DNA from 2 places in the Pseudarthrobacter sp. SL88 genome. Region 2 is predicted to be linked to the other one. Evidence: riboswitches for the same ligand, from Rfam matches in the RefSeq annotation. Region 2 holds a riboswitch; the other holds the start of a gene.

Region 1 (4,369 bases), 150 kb from region 2:
CGCCCCGGAGCAGCGGTATCGCTGGAGCGTGTAGGGGACTACATTTCCGTCCGTGTTCCGGGCATTGAAGGCGCCCTGGAACTGCCTCCTGAAGTGGCTGCCCACGTGTTCGTAGCCGTCAACTGACACCGTTAAAGCCCTGCTTTTACCCCGTGGGAGCTGGATCACGCAAACATAACGGAATTGTTACTAAGGGACTTAAGCCCCTATAGTTGAACGAAAGCGTTGATACTTAAGCGTTACCTGATCTGGAGCCGAGCTCTGCCAGCGGATCAGGAGCACCAAGTCATAACTGGCAGAGGCGGGGGAACCACAACTGGCAGCGGGGGACTGCCTTGGGGTGAAGTCCGTCAGCAGCAAGCCTCTTCCAGTGAAGGAACCTTCCGGGGATTTCTCTGTGCCGCAGCTTGCTTACGGCGGACCGGGTCTGTGAACTCTCTGACCCGAATCCGACAGCTAACTTCGCAGGCTATCCAGAGAGGAACCCTTCTTGACCATGCAGACCCCCCGGGGCCGCCGACGCGCGGCCGGCCCCGCTGCTACGCCGCGTGCTGTCGAAACCGTCCAGGCTGCCGAGACCTCGCGCCCCCGCGATCTCCACCGTGATGCGCGCCGCCGTCGGGGTCCATTCCGCCAGATAACGGAATTCGCCTCGGCCAGCGGCATCGGCCAGAAGGCCGGCATCGCGCTAGCCGCCACCGGCCTGGTGCTCACCGTGACCGTTCCCGTCACCAGTCCCGTCATGGCCACTGACGCCAGCGGAACCGGTGCGGTGGCCGCCTCGTCGGTCACGCCGCAGCCCGAGATTTCCGCGGAAGCAGGCGCCCAGATCGACTTCAGCCGCTCCGCCGTCGTAACCCAGGCGGACCCTGACGGCAAGCTCAAGCAACTGCTCAGCGCCCAGTCCGCAGCGTCGGTCTCCCGTGCTGCGTCCGCCGGTAGCCTCGGGGCTCCGCTGGCCACCATGGCGACGGCATCGCCGTTCGGCTACCGCGTCAGCCCCATCACCGGCGGAACCGGCGACTTCCATCGCGGGCAGGACTATGTTGCCCAGTGCGGTACCTCCGTGATGGCTGCCGCCACCGGAACCGTGACCTTTGTGGGCTGGCACCAGTACGGCGGCGGCAACAGGGTGGTGGTGGACCATGGCAACGGCCTGGAGACCACCTACAACCACCTGTCGTCGTTCAACGTGACCGAGGGCCAAACCGTCTCACGGGGCGACGTCATTGCCCTCAGCGGGACCACCGGCGCTTCCACGGGCTGCCACCTCCACTTCGAAGTCCAGGTCAACGGCGAGGTCGTCGACCCCACCGGTTGGCTCTAGCCAAATGATGGTGGACTCTCGAATGGCTGTGACCCGCCGTGACCTGAATGTGACATTCAAACAAAACTGCTGTACCGTCTAACTCGCGTCAACTTTTCCGAAGTTGACGCTCTTGAGTGGATTGCCTAACTCTGCCACCGCTCAAGGTCCGTTCGCATTTCATCGTCTGGCAGGGGCGGGGGAACCAATTTTGGCCTTCTTGTTTCGAAGGCCTTGGGGTTAAGTCACGAAAGCTTCCTTGGAAGCCGTGTGGCCGGGTGACTCCCATCCGAATCCGACAGCTCACCTCGCAGGCATTGGGAGAGGCTACCTTCGTGTCTTCACGCCATAATGCTGCGCGCCACCGTGCGCAAACGGTTCGTACCAACCCTTTGGGCGCCGTGTCCAAGGCTGTTAGTGCCAATGCCGGGACAGTGGGTCGCCAGGCTGCTGTAGTTGCAGCCGCTTCCGGCCTCGTCCTGGGTATGGGCCTGCCGGCCGTCGCGGATACCACCGCGGGCGTCTCGGCATCCACCGAGTCGGGTTCGGCCCAGACCGCCCTTGCCGTCACCGCGGCACCTACCGCCACTGTTTCCTTCGAGCGCCCGGTCATCAAGACCACCGCCGCTCCGAAGCCGGAGCCGGTACGCACCCAGTCCACAGCTTCAGCAGCACGGGATGCCGGCAACGCCGTCACCGCAGCCGCTGACTCAACCGAAGCTGCTTCCGAGAAGCTCGCGGAGACTGTTTCCTCCGCTGCCACTTCGGGCATCGCAGCTATCGCGTACACCGGCATTGGCCACCCGTACGTGTGGGGCGGCACCACCCCCAATGGCTGGGACTGCTCCGGATTCACCCAGTGGGTCTACGCCCAGGCCGGCATCAGCATCCCGCGCGTCAACGCCTGGAACGCCATGAAGCCCACCTCCACTCCCCAGCCTGGCGACCTCGTCATGCAGAACGGCGGCGCACACGTTGGCATCTACGTCGGCAACGGCATGATGGTCAGCGCGCTCAACCCGTCCCAGGGCACCCTCCTGCACGCGGTTGCCGCTACCGGAACCTCCTCGTTCTACACCATGAACTAGTTCCCGGGGCCACAGGCCCCAGGAACTTTTTCTTTGCCCCCGCTTTTCGCTAAATCACACATCCCCGTTCGGGACGTGCCGGCGTACCCCCAAGATGCCGGCGCGTCCATAACCCCCGTGTTGCCTACAGGCCCGGGGACAACGAAAGAGAGAACTGATGACGACTCGTGCTACCGCACGGCATCGCGCCGAAGTCACCAAGACCAACTCAATCGCCATCATCGCCAAGGCTGTCGGCGGCAACGCCGGCGGCGTTGGGCGCCAGGCAGCGGTTATCGCCGCAGCCTCGGGCTTGGTCCTGACCAGCGGCATCGCCGCAAACGCAGCTGACACCAACATCCAGCGCGACTCCGCTCCTGCATCCGCCTTTGAAGTTGGATCAGCCGTTGAAGCCCCGATCTCCGCGGCGTCCACCATCAACATCTCCTTCGAGAAGCCGGCCGTCAGCACCAGCCCGGCTCCGGTGGTTGAGGCAGAGCCCGAGGTTGAGGTCCAGGAAGCCGCTCCGGCTCCGGCTGCCGAGGCCGCCACCGCCCAGACGGCTGCAGTGCCGAAGGTCACCGCTACAGTCACGGCGCAGCCAGCGTCTGCACCCCAGGCGTCTGCCAGCGGCAAGGGCGCAGCAATCCTTTCCGCAGCCTACGCCCAGCTCGGCGTCAACCAGGACTGCACGATGCTCGTCACCAACTCACTGGCTGCCGTGGGCATCAACTTCCACGACTGGCCCGCCGGTTACCTTTCCCTTGGCCGCACCGTCAGCGCTGCCGAGGCCCAGCCCGGCGACCTGATCTACTACGCCGACGGCGGCGCCGGCATGGCCCACATCGCTGTCTACGCCGGCAACGGCCAGGCTGTGCACGGCGGCTACAACGGCAACCAGACCGTGGTCTTCAGCGCCAACGTCGGTTCCGGACCGGTCTTCATCCGCGTCAACTGATCCCCCCGCGAGGGCTGGCCGGTACGGCCGCCCCTCGGAGTGAAAGGACCCCTGCCCACGCGGCCGGGGTCCTTTGCCGTTCACGGGCGGTGCGCCCCGGCGGCCGTTCCTGACGGTAGGGTGTGCCGTGATTAGCTGATCCTGCATTTCTTTGTTTACTCTTGTGGTGTCGATCCATAGCCCGGACATGCCGAGGGCAGCCGGCCCTCGTGCCCCTGACGGGTGCGGCCGTGAAGAGGTACGTGCATGCGCACTCTCGTTCTGAATGCTGGATATGAACCGCTGGCGGTTATTACTTTCCGCCGGGCGCTGGTGCTTGTGCTCACGGGCAAGGCAAGCGTGGTTGCCGAGGGCGAGGATCCCGTTGTGGGTCCGCAGGAAATCCTGGGCCGCCCCTCCGTGATTCTCCTCAACCGCTACATCCGGCCCAGATACAACCATGCCACCGCCGTCAGCCGGCGCGGCGTCCTGAGACGCGATGGGCACAAGTGCGCTTACTGCGGAAAAGCGGCGCACACGATCGACCATGTGCACCCCAAGTCACGGGGAGGGGCGGACTCCTGGGAGAACCTGGTGGCAGCCTGCCTGCGCTGCAACAACGTTAAGGGCGACCACACGCCCGCTGAAATGGGCTGGAAGCTGCGATTCGAGCCGGCACCGCCGCACGGCACCATCTGGCAGATCAAGGAACTGGAAAAGCCCACGCCGGCGTGGGACCCGTTCCTCCTGCCGGAGCGGGCCGCGTAAGGTGCGCTGTTTGTCTGGCCGGTCCTGACGTGTTGCCTGCGCTGGCCGCCTGGCCTGACCGCCTGACCGCCTGACCTGCCGAGTGCCTGGACTGTCCGAAGGGCGTCCGGCACTGGCTACGCTTGGACCATGCAAGACGACGTGCCGGCCTTTGATGCCCTCATCCTGGCGGGAGGCCGATCCTCGCGGCTGGGCGGCGTCCCGAAACAGGGGCTGCTGTTTCGCGGCACCACCCTCCTTGGCCGGGCCCTGGCTGCGGCTGAGGGAGCCCGGGCCACCGTGATTGTCGGC
Region 2 (4,369 bases):
TGCTGGACGTAATGCTGCCAGGGTTCGACGGCGTGGAGCTGCTGGGCAGGATCCGCGCCTTCGCGCCGGAGGTGCCCGCCCTCTTCCTGACCGCGAAGGACGCAGTCCAGGACCGCATCGTCGGCCTGGCCGCCGGCGGTGACGACTATGTCACCAAACCGTTCAGCATGGAGGAAGTCATCCTCCGCCTGCACCGGCTGGTTCAGCGCTCAGGCGTCGCAGCCATGGACACTGCCGAATTGGTGGTGGGCGACCTGGTGCTCAACGTCGACACCCGGGAAGTCACCCGCGCCGGGGATGATGTGCAGCTGACGGCCACCCAGTTCGAGCTGCTCCGCTACCTCATGGAAAACCCCAAGCGTGTCATCAGCAAGGCCCAGATCCTTGACCGGGTGTGGGACTACGATTTCGGCGGCCAGGCCAACATTGTGGAGCTCTACATCTCCTACCTCCGCAAAAAGATCGACGCCGTCCATCCGCCCATGATCCACACCGTCCGCGGGGCCGGCTACGTCATCAAGCCGGCGGAGTAGCACGCCATGGCCACTTCAGAAGCTCCCTACGCCCGGAGTTGGCTCAGGCCGGCAACCTGGCACCTGCGCACCCGCCTGATTGCCCTGGCCATGGCCCTGCTTATCGCCATCTGCGGTGCCGTTGGCATCGTGAGCTACGCATCGATGGACGCCTTCCTGACCCGGCAGCTTGATGACCAGCTCAGCCAAGCCGCAAACCTTGCCGACAACCCCGGCCGCCCGCCGTTTGGCGGCTTCAACGGACGGGACCCCCTGGACGCCCGGGGCCAGAGAATCGGCACCGTGAACGCGAGCATCCGCAACGGCCAGGTGAGTTCCGGCGGCTTCCTCGCCTCTGACACCACCCGCCAGCCCTTGTCCACGGAGGACAAGGAGACGCTCCTTGCGCTCGACGCCAACTCCCGGCCCGTGGACCGTTCGATGTCCAGCGGTGATTACCGGCTGATCGCGGTCCAGACAAACTCCGGCGATGTCCTGGTCACAGGACTCCCCCTGGCTACCAAGGAAAGTACCCTCAGGTCCCTGGTGTGGACCTTCGTGTTCGTGTCGTTGGGCGGCCTGCTGCTGATCGGCCTCGTGGGGACCGTACTGATCCGCCGCACAATGAAACCCTTGGAACAGCTCTCCGAAGTTGCCACCAGGGTGTCTGAACTGCCCCTGGACGCCGGTGAGGTGGCGCTCGCCGTGCGGGTGCCGCCGTCGAACTCCAACCCCGGCACGGAGGTGGGCAGTGTGGGGCATGCACTGAACCTCATGCTGGACAACGTAGCCAGCGCCCTGGAAGCCCGGCAGAAGAGCGAAACCAAGGTGCGCCAGTTCGTGGCGGACGCCTCGCACGAGCTCCGCACCCCGCTGACCGCCATCCGCGGCTACACCGAGCTGATGCGGATGACGGAGGACTTCACTCCCGATGGGCAGAAATCGCTGGCCCGGGTCCAAAGCCAGTCCGAGCGGATGACGGCACTGGTGGAGGACCTGCTGCTCCTGGCGCGGCTGGATGAGGGCCAGCCGCTCAAGCTGGCCGAGGTGGACCTGACGCAGCTGGTGGTGGAAAGCGTCAGCGACGAAAAAGTCATGGCCCCGAGCCACACCTGGCGGCTGGATCTTCCTGCGGAGCCGGTGCTGGTCAACGGGGACGGCGCGCAGCTGCGGCAGGTACTCATGAACCTGCTGTCCAACGCCCGGAAACACACCCCTGCCGGAACCACCGTGGTGGCCGGCGTCGGTACGGCACCCGACGGCGCCGCCGTCGTGACGGTCACGGACGACGGCGGAGGCATTCCGGCTGACTTCGTGGACCACGTCTTTTCGCGCTTCGCCCGCGCAGACGCGGCCCGCAAGGGCAGCGGCGACCAGGCCGGCGCGGCCGTTGCCGAGGGCACCAGCGGGCTGGGCCTGTCCATTGTCCAGTCCATCGTGGAAGCCCACGGAGGGCGGGTAACGGTCACATCACGGCCGGGGATGACGGAGTTTGCGCTTCGCCTGCCGACCGTGGCCTGAATTCGCCAAGGCGACGCGCCGTCGTCGTGACGTCTGTTACCTAAATGTGACTTAAGCGCCGCTCTCCTGTACCGTCGATAGAGTGCGGTTCCCGTTCGGGCCGCATATCCGGATGACGCCAAGCTCTGCCACTTCCCGGATTTCGCTTGAACTGAGGCAGAGGCGGGGGACCCACGTCCCGGGCAACGCAGTACTGCCCTTGGGGTTAAGCCAGCACGTGTATTTGCCGTGCGGCCGGATGCCCTCATCCGAACCCGACAGCTAACTCCGCAGGTGTGAGAGGCGAAACAAACATGTCTAAATTCACGGTAAAACCGCGCCCAAAATCGGCCCCGAGCCACAGCGCGCAGCCTGAAACCCGCAAGAAGTCTTCCTTCGGCAAGCGCGCCGCGGTCCTCGCAGTCTCCGCAGCCATGCTGGTGGGCGTAGGCGCCGCAGGCCAGGCCACGGACGGCTTTTCCGGCGTGGCAGCTACCGGCTCCGAGTCCCCCGCTGCCACCGATTCCCAGATGAGCATCGAGAAGAGCGAAATCCGGTCTAACCCTGCGGCCTCGGCGCCCGCCGAACTCAAGGTGCAGCCCCAGGAGGCGGCACCGGCGCCCGCACCCGCTGCGGAACCTGCCCCGGCCGCAGCGCCCGCCCCGGCTCCTGCACCGGAACCGGCACCTGCTCCCGCACCGGAGCCTGCTCCCGCTCCCGCTCCCGCTCCCGAGCCTGCTCCCGTCGTCGCCGTCAACGATCCTGCCGGCGCACAGGCCTACGCGTCCGGCCAGCTGGCCAGCTACGGATGGGCGCAGGACCAGATGCAGTGCCTGGTCACCCTGTGGACTAAGGAATCCGACTGGACCACCACCGCCACCAACGCCAGCAGCGGCGCTTACGGCATCGTGCAGTCCCTCCCCGCCGAAAAAATGGCGAGCGCCGGCCCCGACTACCTGACCAACTACCGCACTCAGATCAACTGGGGCCTGAACTACATCAAGGAGCGTTACCAGTCCCCGTGTGGCGCCCTGAACTTCCACCTGGGCAACAACTGGTACTAAAAACCTTCACACGTTGAGGCCCTTTCGACCGGCCGCCGCCGAACCCTACCGGTTCAGCGGCGGCCGTCGTCGTATCTGCAGCCCTTCCTGCGAGGCACCAATTACCCCGTGCGTTAGGTAGCCATTTTTGGGATTGGCGCTAACGGCCACCGAGCGGTTTGGGGCTGGGACGTGCCGTTACCGTCCCGGAATGTACTGGACGGCCCAGCGGTTGCCGTCCGGGTCCGCGAAGTACACGAAGTGCCCCCAGTCCTGAACGTCCACATCGCTGACCGCCACCCCATTGTTCTTCAGGTGGTCGTGGGCGGCCTGGATGTCGCTGACCACCAGCTGCAGGTTGGAGCCGGTGCCCGGAGGAGCGTCAGTGAGGCCTTCCCCGATGCAGATGGAACACGCTGAACCGGGCGGGGTCAGCTGCACGAAGCGGATGGATTCCGACGGGCGTTCGTCGAAGTCGGCGTTGAAACCCACTTTATTAACGTAGAAATCCTTGGCGCGGTCCACATCGGACACGGGGACAAACACGAGTTCAAGTTTCCAGTCCATTGCCACAGGCTACGGCCGGGGACTTGTGCGCGGAAGGCTTGAACCTCAGCCGGCGATGCCGTACAGCCGGTCTCCCGCATCTCCAAGGCCGGGCACGATGTAGGACTTTTCGTTCAGCTTCTCGTCAATCGACGCAAGGACGATGTGCACGTTTGCCTCGCCCAGTTCCTCCTCCAGCTTGGCCAGGCCCTCCGGGGCCGCCAGCAGGCAGATGCACGTGACGTCCGACGCCCCGCGCTTGAACAGGAACTTGATGGCCTCGCGCAGGGTTCCGCCGGTGGCCAGCATGGGATCCAGAACGAAGACCTGCCGGCCGGTAAGGTCCTCAGGCAGGCGCTCGGCGTAGGTGATGATGTCCAGGGTTTCCTCGTCCCGGGCCATGCCCAGGAAACCCACTTCTGCAGTGGGGACCAGCTTGGTCATGCCCTCCAGCATGCCGAGGCCGGCGCGCAGGATGGGGACCACCAGAGGGGTGGGCTTGGTGAAGGCCGTGCCCACCGTGGTGCTGACCGGAGTCTCGATAGTGACCGGTTCGGTGCGAACCTCGCGCGTGGCCTCGTACGCCAGCAGTGTCACTAGCTCTTCGGTCAGCTGCCGGAACACGGGCGAAGGGGTGTTCTTATCCCGGAGGACAGTGAGCTTATGGGCGACCAGCGGGTGGTCCACAACGAGAGTGCGCATTGCTCAAAGCTATCATCCGGCGCTGTCCCTGCCGGAGTCCCCTACTCCGGGCTCCTGATGCCTGAC

What was found. Region 2 has a riboswitch for cyclic di-AMP ahead of OVA06_RS14655 (hypothetical protein). Riboswitches for the same ligand answer to the same signal wherever they lie in the genome.
Region 1: linked by a shared signal. The riboswitch ahead of OVA06_RS14015 (C40 family peptidase) and the one ahead of OVA06_RS14655 (hypothetical protein) in region 2 are both predicted to bind cyclic di-AMP.

The regions. Positions count from the first base shown of each region.
Region 1 covers NZ_JAPPRD010000001.1:3,101,890-3,106,258, reverse strand. The annotation lists gene OVA06_RS14025 (metal-dependent transcriptional regulator) at 1-126, shown strand, start outside; cyclic di-AMP (ydaO/yuaA leader) riboswitch at 268-486, shown strand; gene OVA06_RS14020 (M23 family metallopeptidase) at 497-1,327, shown strand; cyclic di-AMP (ydaO/yuaA leader) riboswitch at 1,456-1,637, shown strand; gene OVA06_RS14015 (C40 family peptidase) at 1,708-2,394, shown strand; gene OVA06_RS14010 (NlpC/P60 family protein) at 2,552-3,331, shown strand; gene OVA06_RS14005 (HNH endonuclease) at 3,578-4,078, shown strand; gene mobA (molybdenum cofactor guanylyltransferase) at 4,208-4,369, shown strand, end outside.
Region 2 covers NZ_JAPPRD010000001.1:3,251,707-3,256,075, forward strand. The annotation lists gene OVA06_RS14645 (response regulator transcription factor) at 1-533, shown strand, start outside; gene OVA06_RS14650 (sensor histidine kinase) at 540-2,033, shown strand; cyclic di-AMP (ydaO/yuaA leader) riboswitch at 2,167-2,324, shown strand; gene OVA06_RS14655 (hypothetical protein) at 2,327-3,076, shown strand; gene OVA06_RS14660 (glyoxalase superfamily protein) at 3,254-3,622, opposite strand; gene upp (uracil phosphoribosyltransferase) at 3,668-4,303, opposite strand; gene OVA06_RS14670 (phosphatase PAP2 family protein) at 4,316-4,369, opposite strand, start outside.